Regions from separate parts of the Streptomyces sp. NPDC002133 genome, predicted to be linked through region 2. Evidence: predicted binding sites of a transcription regulator. Region 2 holds the regulator's gene; each other region holds the start of a gene.
What was found. The regulator HrcA, encoded in region 2, represses chaperone genes, less so after heat shock. The targets are predictions, from matches to a motif close to TTNGCACTCNGNNNNNCNGAGTGCNAA.

Region 1 (6,072 bases), on a different contig from region 2:
AACGTCAACCTGCGGCCGTACTACGGCGAGGGCTCCAAGACGCTCGCGTACGAGATCTGCGAGCAGCTCGGCTGGCAGCTCCCCGACCAGATCGTCATCCCCATCGCCTCCGGCTCCCAGCTCACGAAGATCGACAAGGGTCTGCAGGAGCTGATCAAGCTGGGTCTGGTCGAGGACAAGCCCTACAAGATCTTCGGCGCCCAGGCGGAGGGCTGCTCCCCGGTGTCCGTGGCCTTCAAGGCCGGTCACGACGTCGTGCGACCGCAGAAGCCCGACACCATCGCCAAGTCGCTCGCCATCGGCAACCCGGCCGACGGACCGTACGTCCTGGACATCTGCCGCCGCACCGGCGGTGCCGTCGAGGACGTGACCGACGAGCAGATCGTGGACGCCATCAAGCTGCTGGCCCGCACCGAGGGCATCTTCACGGAGACCGCGGGCGGGACGACCCTCGGCGTGGCGAAGAAGCTGATCGAGGCCGGCGCCATCGACCCGTCCCTCACGACGGTGGTCGTCAACACGGGTGACGGCCTGAAGACCCTGGACGCGGTGGCCCCCACGACGGGCATGTCCGCGGTCATCAGCCCCGACCTGGACTCTTTCCGAGAGGCTGGCCTCGCATGAGCGTCAACGTCCGCATCCCCACCATCCTCCGCACGTACACGGGCGGCCAGGCCGAGGTTCCGGCGGAGGGCGCGACCCTCGCCGAGGTCATCGCCGACCTGGAGAGGAACCACACCGGCATCGCGGCCCGCGTGCTGGACGACCAGGGGAAGCTGCGCCGCTTCGTGAACGTGTACGTCAACGACGACGACGTGCGCTTCGAGCAGGGACTGGAGACGGCGACGCCGGACGGCGCCGGGGTCTCGATCATCCCGGCCGTCGCCGGAGGCTGACCATCGAGCACAGTGCCGGAGGCTGACGATCGAGCACAGTGCCGGAGCTGACCCCCCATCGAGCACAGTGCCGGAGGCTGACCGCCGGACACGGTGCCGGGGGCTGACCACAGGGCCCGGCGCCGACTCGACGGCCGGCACACAGAGTTAACAGAATTGCCCCCTCCGCAAGCTAAGCGGAGGGGGCAATTCTGCAGGGTTGAGCGCGGTAGAGTTGGGGAAGTCCCCGCCGCTGCTTGTGCCACGTGCATATGAGAATGCGTCCGCACACGATAAGAAGCAGCCAAAGTGTTCGAGTTTGATGCGGCTTATGCGAGCTTTGCTCGGCCCGACTTGCCCTGAAATCCAGTGAATTCGCAGGAATTGCCCTTTCGGCCCTGCCCAGAATTCTCGTCCGATTGACCTGTTGCAGACGGCAGTTGGACAGATACATTCAGCCGCGGTCGACGCGTTCCGGCGCACATCCACGCCTCTTCGTGGGTGAGGTCTGACCCGGGTCCGCGAAGTGCGGTCCTGTGCAAGGGCCAGTAATAGGGGAGTTAGGCATGGCTCAGGGCACCGTCAAGTGGTTCAACGCGGAGAAGGGGTATGGCTTCATCGCGGTCGACGGTGGTGCGGATGTTTTCGTCCACTACAGCGCGATCCAGATGGACGGCTACCGCACCCTGGAGGAGGGTCAGCGGGTCGAGTTCGAGATCTCGCAGGGCCAGAAGGGGCCGCAGGCGGACATGGTCCGATTGGCCGGCTGAGGCGCCGACCGACTGCAGCGACGTAGCGGAGGGTCCGTCCCCGGGGCTGGGGTACGGGCCCTCTGTCGTGCCCGCCGCCGTGCGCCGGACCCCTCCACGGGAGCCGCCCGCACCACCCGTCGCCCGACGGTCGTCCCCCTCGACGCTTCCTCGAAGCGGCTTGCACTCTCCATGCCCGAGTGCTAATCATTGGCGTTAGCACTCTCCGGGTGAGAGTGACAACAAAGGACCGGGTCGGTGAGGTCCGCAGGCCAGGTGGGGCAAGGAACCACAAGGCTTGCAGGCCGTCCGTCGCGGGCGCCAGCGCGGTCCGGAGAAATCCACCCCAGTCCGGGAGGACCACTTCACATGGCCAAGATCATCGCGTTCGACGAGGAGGCACGGCGCGGTCTCGAGCGCGGGATGAACCAGCTCGCCGACGCCGTCAAGGTCACCCTTGGCCCCAAGGGCCGGAACGTCGTCCTCGAGAAGAAGTGGGGCGCCCCCACGATCACCAACGATGGTGTATCCATCGCCAAGGAGATCGAGCTCGAGGACCCGTACGAGAAGATCGGCGCCGAGCTGGTCAAGGAAGTCGCCAAGAAGACGGACGACGTCGCCGGTGACGGTACGACCACCGCGACCGTGCTCGCCCAGGCGCTCGTCCGCGAGGGCCTGCGCAACGTGGCGGCCGGCGCCAACCCGATGGCCCTGAAGCGCGGCATCGAGAAGGCCGTCGAGGCCGTCTCCGGCGCCCTGCTCGAGCAGGCCAAGGACGTGGAGACGAAGGAGCAGATCGCCTCCACCGCCTCCATCTCCGCCGCCGACACCCAGATCGGTGAGCTCATCGCCGAGGCGATGGACAAGGTCGGCAAGGAAGGCGTCATCACCGTCGAGGAGTCCCAGACCTTCGGTCTGGAGCTGGAGCTCACCGAGGGTATGCGCTTCGACAAGGGCTACATCTCGGCGTACTTCGCCACCGACATGGAGCGTATGGAGTCGTCCCTGGACGACCCGTACATCCTGATCGTCAACTCCAAGGTCTCCTCGGTGAAGGACCTGCTCCCGCTGCTGGAGAAGGTCATGCAGTCGGGCAAGCCGCTGCTGATCATCGCCGAGGACGTCGAGGGCGAGGCACTGTCGACCCTGGTCGTCAACAAGATCCGTGGCACCTTCAAGTCCGTCGCCGTCAAGGCCCCGGGCTTCGGTGACCGCCGCAAGGCCATGCTCGGCGACATCGCCATCCTCACCGGTGGCACGGTCATCTCCGAGGAGGTCGGCCTCAAGCTCGAGAACGCGGGCCTGGACCTGCTGGGCCGCGCCCGCAAGGTCGTCATCACCAAGGACGAGACCACGATCGTCGACGGTGCCGGTGACAGCGACCAGGTTGCCGGTCGCGTCAACCAGATCCGTGCCGAGATCGAGAACTCCGACTCGGACTACGACCGTGAGAAGCTCCAGGAGCGCCTCGCGAAGCTGGCCGGCGGCGTGGCCGTCATCAAGGCCGGTGCCGCGACCGAGGTCGAGCTCAAGGAGCGCAAGCACCGCATCGAGGACGCCGTCCGCAACGCGAAGGCCGCCGTCGAGGAGGGCATCGTCGCCGGTGGTGGCGTGGCGCTCATCCAGGCGTCCACCGTCTTCGAGAAGCTGGAGCTCGAGGGCGACGAGGCCACCGGTGCGGCTGCTGTGAAGCTGGCCCTGGAGGCCCCGCTGAAGCAGATCGCCGTCAACGCCGGCCTCGAGGGCGGCGTCGTGGTGGAGAAGGTGCGCAACCTCACCCCGGGCCACGGCCTGAACGCCGCGACCGGTGAGTACGTCGACCTCGTCGCCGAGGGCATCATCGACCCGGCGAAGGTGACCCGTTCCGCTCTGCAGAACGCGGCCTCCATCGCCGCGCTGTTCCTCACCACCGAGGCCGTCATCGCCGACAAGCCGGAGAAGGCCTCGGCCCCGGCCGGCGGCGGCATGCCGGGCGGTGACATGGACTTCTGATCGACCTCTGGTTCGATCAACCGTCCTGAAGACCGAGGGCGGCACCCCTACTCCCAGGGGGTGCCGCCCTCGGGCGTTTCCCGGAGCCCGGTGGACGTCCGGCCGGGGCGGCGTGATCCTGAAAGGGTGCGGACGGATGTGCACGCCCACCTCTGGGGCGAGGACTATCTCCGCCTCCTGGAGTCCTACGGGCGCGAGGACACGGCGACGCAGCACGGTCTGGGAGCGGGCGACAGCCCCTCGGAGCTCGACGCCCGGTTCGCGATGAACGACGCCGCCGGCATCGACCACCAGATCCTGTCCGTGTCCCCGCAGACCCCGTACTTCACGGACGAGTCGGAGGCGGTCATGTCCGCGCGTCTCGCCAACGACCACTACGCGGAGCTCGTACGCGCCTGGCCCGCGCGCTTCTCCGCCTTCGCCGCGCTGCCGCTCCCGCAACTGGACGCCTCGCTGGAGGAGCTGGCACGGGCGCTCGACGAGCTCGGGATGGCGGGGGCCGGGCTGACGACGTCGGTCCTCGGCCGGAGCCTCGGCGACCCCGTCTTCCGGCCCCTCTTCGAGGAGTTGGACCATCGGGGCTCGGTGCTGAGCCTCCACCCGGCGGGACGGGACGCAGGAACGCCGCTCATCGCCGAGAACCGGATGCGGTGGATGGTCGGCGCGCCGACGGAGGACACCATCTGCGCGATGCACCTGATGCTCGAAGGCATCCCGAGCCGCTTCCCGCGGCTGCGGATCGTGCACGCGCATCTCGGCGGCGCGCTGCCGATGCTGCTGCCGCGCGCCGACGAGCATGTGCCGTGGGAGGCACCGGACATCGTCGAGATGCCGACCGTCGCGGCACGCCGCATGTTCTACGACACCGTCGCCCACGGCCACGAACCCGCGCTGCGTGCGGCGGCCGAGTCGTACGGCGCGGACCGGCTGATGCTCGGTACGGACTTCCCTTACCAGACCGGGGACGGGCTGCGCCGGGCCGTCAGGTTCATCGAGGAGACGCTGGTTCCGGAGGAGGCCGAGGACGTGCTGGAGGCGGGCACGGGCCTGCTCCCGGTGGACAGCGCCACGGAACCGTTCAGCGGGCGTGGTCCTTGAGCGGGTGGCCCGGAGCGGGCTGCCCGATCCGGCAAAGCCGGCATGGGAGTACGCGTACCCGGGGAGCGCCCGGTACGACGGGGTCCAGGCCGTGTTCCACGCCGATGACACGCAAGCCGAGCACCGGACAGAGTCCCACACGCTCTTCGTGCACGTGAGCAAGTGGGACGCACACCCGGAGCGGGCGCGACGGCTTGCCGCGCGCATCGGCTGTGAGGTCCTGGGTCAGCCGCAGACCGGCTGGTGCGACCCGTTGGGCGTGTCACCGGCGTTTCCGTGGTGGATTCGGGAAGGCACGGTCACCAAACTGTGAAGGTCGGGCGGGACGCTGGGTTCAGTCAGCGCACTCGCGCTTCTCATTCGGGGGAACACCAGATGACCGATCACCGTCCCGTCCGCCGCGGCATCCGCAGAACCTTCGCCGTGCTCGCCACCGTGTCCGCCCTGGCCCTGACGGCCTGTGGGCCCGATCAGGGCCCGACCGACCAGACAGGCGGCGGGGCCGAAGCGCCCACCGCGAGCCCGTCCGGGGCCGCGAGTCCTTCCGGGTCCGCCGGCCCCTCGAAGCCCGTGACGCCGTCGAAGCCCGCGGCTCCGTCGGACTCCTCCGGCGAAAGTTCGTCTCCCGACGGCGACTTCGCGGTCTTTCCCTGCAGCACGTTCGACGTGAAGTTCAGCGCGACCCTCGCGGAGCGCACGACAAGCAGCTACCTGCTGAAGATCACCAACAAGAGCGGCAAGCCCTGCAAGGTGCTGGACTACCCGATCGTGACCTTCGGCGACCTGGACGGCGCGGCGACCGAGCGCTCGGAGACGCACCCCGGCACCGACATCAGGCTCCAGCCGGGCGAGTCGGCCTACGCCGGACTCATGGGCGGCGTGAACAACGGCACGGGCCGGACCGTCGACTCGATCGCGATGACCATGAACACCGCGTCCGACCTCGAGCAGGTGCCGCTCAAGGCGTCGACTCCCGGGCTGTACGTCTCGACCGAGAACTCCGTCACCGCGTGGCTGAGCAATGCCGAGGACGCGCTCAGCCTGTAGTGGGCGTGTGCTTGACGTCCGCGACGAAAGTGACGAGGGAGGACCGTGCTGCGGCCCGGAACACGAGCTTCGGGCCGTACGACTCCGGCCACCCGGTGGCGGACGGGAGGGGGACTGTCCGCCGAGGCACATCCCCCGGCGCCGCCGGGGGATGTGCTGCGGGAACGGAACGGGGAGGGGCGGCTTCCGGGGTAGGGTGGCGGCTCCAGCAGTGCCGGCAGGAACGAGGAGGTGGGACCCATCACCGCTGTTGCAGGACGGGTGCTCGCCTCCGCGTCGCTTACGTAGGCGGCCGAGGGAGCCCCGCTCGG
Region 2 (6,072 bases):
CGCGGGCGGCTCCTGGCGGACGCGGTGGTGCGGGACCTGGTGGACTGAGCGGCCACGGCGCCGGACCCGGGCCTCCGGGCCCGGGGGGTCTTGTCGACGGCACCGCTGCCGTTGCGCCCCAGCGGAGCGACTGCCCACCACGGTTACCCGGTCACGAAGTCGATCAGCTCTTCCACCCTCCCCAGCAGCGCCGGTTCCAGGTCCTTGTAGCTGGTCACCCGCGACAGGATGTGCTGCCAGGCCGCGCCCGTGTTGTCCGGCCAGCCCAGGGCGCGGCAGATGCCCGTCTTCCAGTCCTGGCCGTGCGGGACGGAGGGCCAGGCCGGGATGCCCAGCGAGGAGGGCTTCACCGCCTCCCACACGTCGATGTACGGGTGGCCGACCACCAGGACGTGCGGGTCCGTGACCGACGCGGCGACACGGGACTCCTTCGAGCCCGGGACCAGATGGTCCACCAGCACGCCCAGGCGGGCGTCGGCCGACGGGGAGAAGTCCGCGACGATGGACGGCAGGTCGTCGATGCCTTCCAGGTACTCGACGACCACGCCCTCGATGCGCAGGTCGTCGCCCCACACCTTCTCGACCAGCTCGGCGTCGTGACGGCCCTCCACATAGATGCGGCCCGCGCGGGCCACCCGGGCGCGGACGCCGGGCACCGCGACCGAGCCGGAGGCGGTACGGGTGGGCCGTGCGGGAGCGCCGGAGGCGGGCCGGACGAGAGTGACGACCCTGCCCTCCAGCAGGAAGCCGCGCGGCTCCAGCGGGAACACCCGGTGCTTGCCGAAGCGGTCCTCCAGCGTCACCGTCCCCGCCTCACAGCGGATCACCGCGCCGCAGAACCCGGTGGAGACCTCCTCGACGACCAGGTCCGGCTCGGCAGTGACCTCCGGAACGGGGGCGGACCGCTTCCACGGCGGGGTCAGGTCCGGGTTGTAGCTGCGCATTGGGCAGACGCTACGACACCGTGAACCGCCGGGCCAGCTCGTCCCGTTGGGCGCGTACGAATGCGGCGTCCACCACCGCCCCGTGCCCCGGTACGTACACCGCGTCCTCCCCGCCCAGCGAGAGCAGCCGGTCCAGGGCCGCGGGCCAGCGGGAGGGGATCGCGTCCGGGCCCGCCTGGGGGTCTCCGGACTCCTCCACCAGGTCGCCGCAGAAGACGACCTCCGGTCCGGTCGCCGTGCCCGGCACCAGCAGGGCCAGGTCGTGGCCCGAGTGGCCCGGGCCGACGTTCGCGAGCAGGACCTGCCGGCCACCGAGGTCCAGCGTCCACTCGCCGGAGACGACATGCTGCGGCGGCACCAGCACATCCGTGGCCTGCGCCGCGTCGGCGGGCGCCACTCCGTGGCGGACGGCGTCGTCGCGGAGCACGTCCCGGTCCCGGACGAGCAGGTCGTCGACGCCCACCGCGCCGTACACGTGCGCCGCCGAGAACGCCGCCGTGCCCAGGACGTGATCGAAGTGCGGGTGGCTGAGCGCGATATGGGTCACACGACGGCCGCCGAGGAGGGTCTGGATCTGGGCCCGGAGTTCGGCGCCCTCGCGGAGCGTCGAGCCGGTGTCGTACAGGAGGACCGAGTCGTTCCCGACCACAACTCCGGCCGTCGCGTCCCAGATCGGCAGGCGGCGCCGGCCGACGCCGTCGGCGAGCCGTTCCCAGCCGAAGTCTTCCCAACCGACGTCCATACGGCGACGCTATCCCGGACGACCAGCGGCGTCCCTTCGACAGGGTGCCCGGCCGCCCTTGCTCGGGTTGTACCCACCGGCCGTACACTGGCCCGGGGAGGGCTGGCACTCCGAAGCAGTGAGTGCCAAGCGACCAGGCCGAGCAGCAAGGCCGAACAGTAGGGCCGAACGGCAAGGCAAGACCGACGAACCCGCCGATGATCAGCTGGAGGTGCGCGCGATGCTCAGCGAACGCAGACTCGAAGTCTTGCGCGCCATCGTCCAGGACTATGTCGGCACCGAGGAGCCCGTCGGCTCCAAGGCTCTCACCGAGCGCCACAAGCTCGGTGTGTCGCCCGCCACCGTGCGTAACGACATGGCGGTGCTGGAGGAGGAAGGGTTCATCGCCCAGCCCCACACCAGCGCCGGCCGGATCCCGACGGACAAGGGCTACCGGCTCTTCGTCGACAAACTGGCCGGCGTCAAGCCGCTGTCCACGCCCGAGCGGCGCGCGATCCAGAACTTCCTCGACGGAGCCGTCGACCTCGACGACGTGGTGGCCCGTACGGTACGGCTGCTCGCGCAGCTGACCCGCCAGGTCGCGGTCGTCCAGTACCCGTCGCTGACCCGCTCGACCGTGCGGCACGTGGAGCTGTTGTCGCTGGCGCCCGCACGCCTGATGCTCGTGCTGATCACGGACACCGGGCGGGTCGAGCAACGGCATGTGGACTGCCCGGCTCCGTTCGGCGAGACCTCGCTGGCGGATCTGCGGGCCCGGTTGAACAGCCGGGTGGTGGGCCGCCGGTTCACGGATGTGCCGCAGCTGGTGCAGGACCTCCCCGAGTCGTTCGAACTCGACGACCGGGGTACCGTCTCCGTCGTGCTCTCGACTCTTCTCGAAACCCTCGTGGAGGAGACCGAGGAGCGGCTGATGATCGGCGGCACCGCCAATCTGACGCGCTTCGCACACGACTTCCCGCTCACGATCCGGCCCGTGCTGGAGGCGCTGGAGGAGCAGGTCGTGCTGCTGAAGCTGCTCGGCAATGCCAAGGACTCGGGCATGACCGTACGTATCGGGCACGAGAACGCCCATGAGGGCCTCACCTCCACGTCCGTCGTCGCGGTCGGCTACGGTTCGGGCGACGAGGCAGTCGCCAAACTCGGCGTGGTCGGACCGACCCGCATGGACTACCCCGGAACGATGGGAGCGGTACGCGCAGTGGCACGTTACGTCGGACAGATCCTGGCGGAGTCGTAGTGGCCACGGACTATTACGCCGTACTCGGCGTGCGTCGCGACGCATCGCAGGACGAGATCAAGAAGGCCTTCCGGCGGCTGGCTCGGGAGCTCCACCCGGATGTGAATCCGGACCCGAAGACGCAGGAGCGCTTCAAGGAGATCAACGCCGCCTACGAGGTGCTGTCCGACCCGCAGAAGAAGCAGGTCTACGACCTCGGCGGCGACCCGCTGTCCGCGTCCGGCGGTGCCGGCGCGGGTGCCGGAGGCTTCGGCGCGGGCGGCTTCGGGAACTTCTCGGACATCATGGACGCCTTCTTCGGTACGGCGTCCCAGCGAGGGCCCAGGTCGCGGACTCGGCGCGGGCAGGACGCGATGATCCGGCTGGAGATCGACCTCAACGAGGCGGCCTTCGGCACGACGAAGGACATCCAGGTCGACACCGCTGTCGTGTGTACGACCTGCTCGGGCGAGGGTGCGGCGCCGGGGACCTCGGCGCAGACATGTGACATGTGCCGGGGCCGCGGTGAGGTCTCCCAGGTCACCCGGTCCTTCCTGGGCCAGGTCATGACGTCCCGCCCCTGCCCGCAGTGCCAGGGCTTCGGGACCGTCGTCCCGACGCCGTGCCCGGAGTGTGCGGGCGACGGCCGGGTGCGTTCGCGTCGCACGTTGACCGTGAAGATCCCCGCCGGTGTCGACAACGGCACCCGCATCCAGCTCGCCGGCGAGGGCGAGGTCGGGCCCGGTGGCGGCCCTGCCGGTGATCTGTACGTCGAGATCCACGAGGTGCCGCATCAGGTCTTCCAGCGGCGTGGCGACGATCTGCACTGCACGGTGACGATTCCGATGACCGCGGGCGCGCTCGGCACGAAGGTGCCGCTGGAGACGCTGGACGGGATGGAGGAGGTCGACATCCGCCCCGGGACCCAGTCCGGGCAGTCGATCCCGCTGCACGGGCGCGGCATCACGCACCTGCGGGGCGGGGGCCGTGGTGACCTCATCGTCCACGTCGAGGTGCAGACGCCGTCGAAGCTGGATCCGGAGCAGGAGCGGTTGCTGCGGGAGCTGGCGAAGCTGCGGGGCGAGGAGCGGCCGCTGGGGCAGTTCCAGCCGGGGCAGCAGGGGTTGTTCAGCCGCCTCAAGGACGCGTTCAACGGCAGGTGAGGGGGTCGCCCCCGCATCTGGCTCCCCCTACGGGGGAGTGGTGGGCGGGGTGGGGGATTCTTCCCCCACCCCGCCCCTTCCCGTAACCGGGGGCTCCGCCACAGCCCCCTGCCGGGGAAGACTCATGGGGCCTGAGGCCCCCGCCCCCGCCGCCCGCTTCGCGCCGCGGACCAGAGGGTTGTGGGCATGGGGTCCGCAGGCGTGACGTGCTTGCCTTCCTCCAGCCTTCTGCTGGGGAGGCTCACGGGGCCCGATGGTCCCCCGTGCCGCCGCCCGCTTCGCGGCGCGAGCCACCCTGGCGCCCCCGCCGCCCGCTTCGCGCCGCGGACCAGAGGGTTGTGGGCATGGGGTCCGCAGGCGTGACGTGCCTGCACTCCTCCAGCCTTCTGCTGGGAAGGCTCACGGGGCCCGATGGTCCCCCGCCCCGCCGCGTGCTTCGCGGCTGGGGACCAGGGGTCCCCGCGCGCCCATCCGTTGTGGGCATGCGTTCCGCGTGGGCCCCAGGACGAAGTCCTAGGGGGAGGAACGGGTGGGCACAACCGGCACAACCCCCGGTGCCGGACGCCTGTGGGTGTGGGCTCGCCCCGTCGGGCCCGTCGTCACCTCCGCCGGAGGCACCGCGGCCTGGGTCCACCCCGTCAGGCCGACGGGCCTGCGTGTCCGAGGCGCCATGGGCGTGTGCGCGCGGGCACACCGGGGAGGGTGGGGTTCGGTCAGGGCCGTGGGACGTGGCACGATGCGGGCATGTCCTCCGCGCTGACCGATCTCTGTCGTCACCCGATCGTGCAGGCCCCCATGGCCGGTGGCGCTTCCTGCCCCCAGCTCACCGCCGCGGTGAGCGAGGCCGGCGGGCTCGGTTTCCTCGCCGCGGGGTACAAGACCGCGGACGGTATGTACCAGGAGATCAAACAGGTCCGCGGGCTCACCGGCCGCCCCTTCGGGGTCAACCTCTTCATGCCGCAGCCGCACTACGCCGACCCGGCCACCGTCGACGTCTACCGCCATCAGCTCGCCGGTGAGGCGCGCTGGTACGACACCCCGCTCGGCGACCCCGAGGCCGGACGGGACGACGGCTACGAGGCCAAGCTGGCCATCCTGCGCGACGACCCCGTGCCCGTCGTGTCGTTCACCTTCGGCTGCCCCACCCAGGACACCGTCACCGCCCTCAAGCGCGCCGGCACGTTCACCGTCATCACCGTCACCACGCCCGACGAGGCCCAGGCCGCCCACAACGCGGGCGCCGACGCCATCTGTGTGCAGGGCGTCGAGGCCGGCGGTCACCAGGGCTCGCACCGGGACGACCCCGGCACCGACGGCAGCGGCATCGGGCTCCTCGCCCTGATCACGCTGATCCGGGAGTCCGTGCAGCTCCCGATGATCGCGGCCGGCGGGATCATGCGCGGCAGCCAGATCGCCGCCGTCCTGACCGCCGGGGCCGACGCCGCCCAGCTCGGCACCGCGTTCCTCGTCTGCCCCGAGTCCGGCGCGAACGCGCTGCACAAGCAGGCGATGACCAACCCGCTGTTCACCAGGACGGAGCTGACCCGCGCCTTCTCGGGCCGTCCCGCCCGCGGGCTCGTCAACCGCTTCATGCGCGAGCACGGGCCGTACGCCCCCGCCGCCTACCCCGAGGTCCACCACCTCACCTCCGGTCTGCGCAAGGCCGCCGCGAAGGCGGGCGACGCACAGGGCATGGCCCTCTGGGCCGGGCAGGGCCACCGCCTGGCCCGCGAACTGCCCGCCGGGCGGCTCGTCGAGGTCCTTGCCGCCGAGATGCACGCCGCGAGCGCCGCCCTCGCCCTGCGGGACGCCTCATGACCGCGCCCGTCTTCCTCGTCGACCACGTCCACGCCGGGACCGTCACCCTCGACGGGCCCGAGGGCCGGCATGCCGTCTCCGTACGCCGCCTCCGCGTCGGCGAGGAGATCGTCCTCACCGACGGGCGCGGCACCGGCGGCTACGGCGCCGTCGCCGCCGTCGAGGGCAAGGACCGGCTCGACGTCACCG
Region 3 (6,072 bases), on a different contig from region 2:
TGATCGATTCGGTGCCGGCCGAGCAGGACCCCGAGGGCTTCGAGGCGGCCGCACAGGCACTGCGGGCGGCGGTGGTCTCGGGCGAGGCGACGGCAGCACTCGTGCACAACGACGTCGACGCGATCCAGATGGTGCAGCGCCTGGCCGAGCTCGGCCTGCGGGTGCCGGAGGACCTGGCCCTGATCGCGTACGACGACGAGGTCGCCGCCCTCGCCGGCACGCCGCTGACGGCCGTCGCCCCGCCCAAGCGTCATGTGGGGCGGCAGGCCGCAATGTTGCTGTTCGAGCGGCTGACCGGCGGTGCGGCGCAAGCCGCGGACGAACCTCGGCGGCATGTGACGCTTCTGCCGCGGCTGAACGTGCGGTCGTCGTGCGGGGCGGGCGGCGGCAGCGGGGACGTCCAGGCGTGACCCTCCCGCCCCCGCGACCTGCATACGCGACCCGCGACAAGGGGCAATTCTCACTAAAATGGGCGTGACCCAGCGACCTCCGGGGTGACGCCATGACATTCGCACAATTGATCGACTGCAAGACGGACCGCGTGGACGAGTTCAACCGGCTCCTGGACGCCTGGATCGAGCAGACCGAGGGAAGGCGCACCGCGACGCACAGCCTGGTCGCCACCGACCGGTCCGACTCGACGCACGTCGTGGAGCTGGTCGAGTTCCCGTCGTACGAAGAGGCGATGAAGAACTCGAACCTGCCCGAGACCGACCGGATCTTCCGGGAATTGGTGGCGCTGTGCGACGACATGCCGACGTTCACCGACCTCGAGGTGATCAGGGACGAGCAGCTGAACGAGTCGGCCTGCCGCAGGTTCTTCTCGGAGGCGCTGCCGAACGGTGACGCCGCCCTGCTGGGCGAGTTGCTCACCGACGACTACGTCGACCACGATCCCTCCAACGCCGAGGACATCGTGGGGATGGAAGGACTCCGCCGCGAAGTCGCCGTGTGGAGGGACGGGTTCGACTTCGGCTTCGCGATCGACGACCAGATCGCGGACGCCGACCGCGTCTGCACGCGCTGGACCTGGACCGGCCTGCACAAGGGCGAGTTCATGGGGGTCACCGCGACCGACCAGCAGGTGACGATGACCGGGACGACCGTGCAGCGGTGCCGTGAAGGAAAGATCTGCGAGAGCTGGTGGCAGTACGACCGGCTCGGCCTGATGGGCCGGCTCGGCGTGCTCGAGATGTGAACACCGGGCAGGAGCCCGGGCAGAACGGAGGCAAGGACAAAGGCAAGGGCCCGGGCAGACGCAAGGCCCCCGCTCCCTCTCCGGGAACGGGGGCCTGCTCAAGCCCTGAGCGAGTCAGAACCGGTCGGGCCGGTCCGAACGCGTCAGTGGGAGTGGCCGTGGCCGTGGCCGTGGCCCGCCTCCGCCGGCTCCTCTTCCTTCTTCTCGACCACGAGGGTCTCGGTGGTGAGCAGCAGGGAGGCGATCGACGCGGCGTTCTCCAGCGCGGAGCGCGTGACCTTGACCGGGTCGATGACGCCGGCCTTCACCAGGTCGCCGTACTCGCCGGTCGCGGCGTTGAAGCCGTTGCCCTTGTCCAGCTCCGCCACCTTCGCGGTGATGACGTAGCCCTCGAGGCCCGCGTTCTCGGCGATCCAGCGCAGCGGCTCGACGGCGGCGCGGCGGACCACCGCGACGCCGGTGGCCTCGTCGCCGGTCAGGCCGAGGTTGCCCTCCAGCACCTTCACGGCGTGGACGAGCGCGGAGCCACCACCGGAGACGATGCCCTCCTCGACCGCGGCGCGGGTCGCGGAGATGGCGTCCTCCAGACGGTGCTTCTTCTCCTTCAGCTCCACCTCGGTGGCGGCGCCGACCTTGATCACGCACACACCGCCGGCCAGCTTCGCGAGGCGCTCCTGGAGCTTCTCGCGGTCCCAGTCGGAGTCCGTGGTCTCGATCTCGGCCTTGATCTGGTTGACGCGACCGACGACGTCCTCGTGGCTGCCGCCACCGTCGACGATGGTGGTGTCGTCCTTGGACACGGTGACGCGGCGGGCCGAGCCCAGCACGTCAAGACCGGCCTGGTCGAGCTTGAGGCCGACCTCCTCGGCGATGACGGTGGCACCGGTGAGGGTGGCCATGTCCTGCAGCATCGCCTTGCGGCGGTCGCCGAAGCCGGGGGCCTTCACCGCGACCGCGTTGAACGTGCCGCGGATCTTGTTGACGACGAGGGTGGACAGGGCCTCGCCCTCGACGTCCTCGGCGATGATCAGCAGCGGCTTGGAGGCGCCGGCCTGGATGATCTTCTCCAGCAGCGGCAGCATGTCCTGGATGGAGGAGATCTTGCCCTGGTTGATCAGGATGTACGGGTCGTCGAGGACGGCCTCCATACGCTCCTGGTCGGTCACCATGTACGGGGACAGGTAGCCCTTGTCGAAGGCCATGCCCTCGGTGAAGTCGAGCTCCAGGCCGAAGGCGTTGGACTCCTCGACGGTGATGACACCGTCCTTGCCGACCTTGTCCATCGCCTCGGCGATGAGCTGGCCGACCTGCTGGTCCTGGGCGGAGAGCGCGGCGACGGCCGCGATGTCGGACTTCTCCTCGATCGGACGCGCGGTGGCGATCAGCTCGTCGGAGACGGCCTTGACCGCGGCGTCGATGCCCTTCTTCAGGGCGGCCGGGGAGGCACCGGCGGCGACGTTGCGCAGACCCTCGCGGACCAGGGCCTGGGCGAGCACGGTGGCGGTGGTGGTGCCGTCACCCGCGATGTCGTTGGTCTTGGTCGCCACCTCCTTCACCAGCTGGGCGCCGAGGTTCTCGTACGGGTCCTCGATCTCGACCTCGCGGGCGATCGTGACACCGTCGTTGGTGATGGTGGGGGCGCCGAACTTCTTGTCGATCACGACGTTGCGGCCCTTGGGGCCGATCGTCACCTTGACCGTGTCGGCGAGCTTGTTGACGCCGCGCTCAAGGGCGCGACGGGCGTCCTCGTCGAACTTCAGGATCTTCGCCATGGAGCTTCTCAAGTCCTCTCATCTGCGATCCTCGGCCGCCTCGAGAAGGGGCCGCCATCGCTCAAAAACGAACCGCGCCCCTCGCCGCCCGGCTTCTTACGACGCGGGGGCCAGGGGCGCGGCTCACAGCAAAACTGCAGGTGGCTACTTCTCGACGATCGCGAGCACGTCGCGAGCCGAGAGGACGAGGTACTCCTCGCCGCTGTACTTCACCTCGGTGCCGCCGTACTTGCTGTAGAGCACGACGTCGCCGGTCTTGACGTCGAGCGGCAGGCGCTCGCCGTTCTCGAAGCGGCCCGGGCCAACGGCCAGGACGACGCCCTCCTGGGGCTTCTCCTTGGCGGTGTCCGGAATGACCAGGCCAGAGGCCGTGGTCTGCTCGGCGTCGAGCGGCTGGACCACAATGCGGTCCTCGAGCGGCTTGATGGCAACCTTGGAGCTGGTGGTCGTCACGATCCGACCTCCCCCTTCGGAGATCTCACGGGGTTTGACTGTCTGAGGTGGCGACCAGGTCGATCCGTCGTCGCGGGTGCCGGACCTGCCCGTCGCTGTGTTGGCACTCTCCGGTGGGGAGTGCCAGAGCCGAGACTATGACCGCGATTAGCACTCGGTCAAGCGGAGTGCCAATCACCCGGCGCGCCGGGGGCCGGCGGCACGTGATTGCGGCCCGTGATTGCGGCCCGTGGCCGCGGCTCGAAGTCGCGGGCCGCGGTCGCGTCCCGGGGCTGCGGATCGGGGCTGCGGCCCGGTCTCGATCCGGACACCGAAGGGACAACGAGGGGACGCGGTGCCGCGTTCCGTACGACCGTTCGGAGATGTCCTACGGCCGTACGGAGGTGTCCATCGGCACGGCCCGGCCGAGCGGTCGTCACCACGGCCCCGCCACGCCCTGGGGCGACGCCGCGCTCGCGCTGTTCGTACTCTTCGTGGACGCCGTCGCGCTCGCGGTGACCGCCATGTGGGTGTACGTCGCGACGCGGCCGGACAGCGCTGCCGCCGAGAGGGCACGGCCCAAGGCGCCCGAGATACCCGGGGATGCACCCCGGCCGCGCCCGGAGATGGCCGCGGACGCGGCCCCGGCGCCGTCGGTGGCCTGGGCCCCGTACCTCGGTTTCGCCATCGCGGCGGCGCTGATCGCCCTCACCGCGTACGCCTTCGTCCGCAGCGGTCACCGGATCACGGCCGGCGCCTGGTGGTCGTCCTCCTGACCCTCGGAGCACTCCACTCCGCCGCACGGGAAGCCCGCGGGACACACCCCGGGCCGGTGCCCGTGCCGGCCCGCGACCGGTGCGTCTGCCACAGCGCGGGCGGGAACTGCCACGGCTGCGAGGGCCACTGACCGTCGCACGCCAGCAAGGGCACCGGCCGCCACAAGGGGCGGGCGGCGGCGGCCGGTGCACGCGGCTCAGACGTAGTCCTCCAGCCGGGCCACGGCGTATCCCTGCGCGGTGGCGACGTTCATGACCCGGCGGATCATGTCGGGCATGCTGCCCTTCCACTGCTCCTTGCCGCGGAAGTGGGTGAGGATGACGTCGCCGGGGCGCAGCGTGTGGTCCGGCTCCCGCCACTCCACGCGATCGGGGAACGCCTCCGCGGCCCACAGCGGCACGGCCTTCACTCCGCACGACTTGGCGGCGCGCAGCGTGTCCTCGTCGTAGCTTCCGTACGGCGGCCGGAAGAGCCGGGGGCGTTTCCCGAACCGCTTCTTGATCTTCTTCTGCTGTCCGCAGATCTCCCGCTTCTGCTTCTTGTACGAAAGCCCGCGCAGGTAGGCGTGGCTGAGGGTGTGGTTGTTCAGCGCGACACCGCGGTCCTGCATCTCCTCGAAGTAGCCGTAGTCGTCACGGACGAGGTAGTCACTGAGGAACGCGCTGTACGGAATGTCCAGCTCGCTCATCATCCTCAGCAGCTCGGGGTCCTTCTCGGCCCCGTCGTCGATCGTCAGGAAGACGACCTTCTCCTTCGTCGGCACGGTGGTGAAGACGGGCGGCAGACCCTCGTGGTCGTCGACCTCGAAGCCCTTGCGGGTGGTGACGGTGAGCTTCTCGACGGGTGGCTCGGGCGGGGTCAGCGGGACCTTATCGAGCCCCCAGCGCTTGGCGGCCGCGACCCGGGCTGCGTGGGCCTTCTTCGACCGTTTCGCGTAGTCGGACAGCGCGCCCGCCGGGCCGGCGGCCGGCTGCTGCCGCCCGTGCGCGGCGGGCTCGGGGGCCCGCGGATCCGTGGTGGCGGAGCCGGACGGCTCGGCCGCACAGGCGGAGCCGAGAGCGGCGACGAGCAGGACGGCCAGCACCGCGCGGCGGCGTTGCCGGGACAGCGCGTCACGTCGGCCCCGGCGGGGGTGTGTGCGTCCGCTCCACCTGGGCGGCATCACACTCCGACCCGATGATCCTTTTCTCATATTTCCGTTTTGTCGTACAGGTTGCATGGCGCCGCATCCTGTCAGCGCAGCCCGCCCGCAACGGCTCGACACCGCCGCGGGGCGCCCGCCGTCCCCCGCCTGGCCGACAATGGCCGGGTGAACGATGTCTCCTTCCCCCACCTCGGCGCGCTGCTCAGCGACGAGGGGCAGGCCCTGCTCGCCGCCCTGCGCGACTACGACCCGGCGAAGGAGCTCGCCCTCGCGACCCGGCTGCGCCGCGAGCACCCGGCGGAGCTGGTCTCGGCGGCGCTGGCCCAGGCGCGGCTGCGGCAGCGGGCGGTGGCGAAGTTCGGCGCGGAGGACGCGTACCGGATGTACTTCACGCCGAACGGGATCGAACAGGCCACCCGCACGTCGGTCGCCGAGTACCGGGCCATGCGCTTCCGGGACATCGGCCCGGCCGACGTCACCGACCTCTGCTGCGGCATCGGCGGCGACGCGATCGCCCTCGCCCGTGCGGGCTTCGTCGTGCAGGCGGTCGACCGGGACCCGGTGACCGCCGAGGCCGCCCTGGTCAATGTCCTCACCGTGGTGGAGGGCACGCCACAGATGCGGGTCACCTGCGCGGACGTCATGGACTACGACCTCACCGCCACCGATGCGCTGTTCATCGACCCGGCCCGGCGCGGCGGGCGGGGACGCATCTTCGACCCGGAGGCGTACTCCCCGCCGCTGTCCTG

Region 1: a site for HrcA is predicted at 1,805-1,831, ahead of groL (chaperonin GroEL). Genes of this name have one in related genera too.
Region 3: a site for HrcA is predicted at 3,571-3,597, ahead of groES (co-chaperone GroES). Genes of this name have one in related genera too.

What each region holds. Positions count from the first base shown of each region.
Region 1 covers NZ_JBEOXF010000069.1:16,638-22,709, forward strand. Annotated here, with positions in the region: gene thrC (threonine synthase) at 1-624, shown strand, start outside; gene ABT078_RS36675 (MoaD/ThiS family protein) at 621-896, shown strand; gene ABT078_RS36680 (cold-shock protein) at 1,442-1,645, shown strand; gene groL (chaperonin GroEL) at 1,994-3,616, shown strand; gene ABT078_RS36690 (amidohydrolase family protein) at 3,743-4,714, shown strand; gene ABT078_RS36695 (DUF4232 domain-containing protein) at 5,090-5,761, shown strand.
Region 2 covers NZ_JBEOXF010000011.1:4,008-10,079, reverse strand. Annotated here, with positions in the region: gene hemW (radical SAM family heme chaperone HemW) at 1-48, shown strand, start outside; gene ABT078_RS14620 (DUF3097 domain-containing protein) at 144-944, opposite strand; gene ABT078_RS14615 (MBL fold metallo-hydrolase) at 955-1,686, opposite strand; gene hrcA (heat-inducible transcriptional repressor HrcA) at 1,907-2,923, shown strand; gene dnaJ (molecular chaperone DnaJ) at 2,923-4,065, shown strand; gene ABT078_RS14600 (nitronate monooxygenase) at 4,810-5,883, shown strand; gene ABT078_RS14595 (16S rRNA (uracil(1498)-N(3))-methyltransferase) at 5,880-6,072, shown strand, end outside.
Region 3 covers NZ_JBEOXF010000008.1:31,660-37,731, forward strand. Annotated here, with positions in the region: gene ABT078_RS11770 (substrate-binding domain-containing protein) at 1-410, shown strand, start outside; gene ABT078_RS11775 (ester cyclase) at 503-1,198, shown strand; gene groL (chaperonin GroEL) at 1,342-2,970, opposite strand; gene groES (co-chaperone GroES) at 3,115-3,423, opposite strand; gene ABT078_RS11790 (hypothetical protein) at 3,786-4,178, shown strand; gene ABT078_RS11795 (polysaccharide deacetylase family protein) at 4,376-5,263, opposite strand; gene ABT078_RS11800 (THUMP-like domain-containing protein) at 5,489-6,072, shown strand, end outside.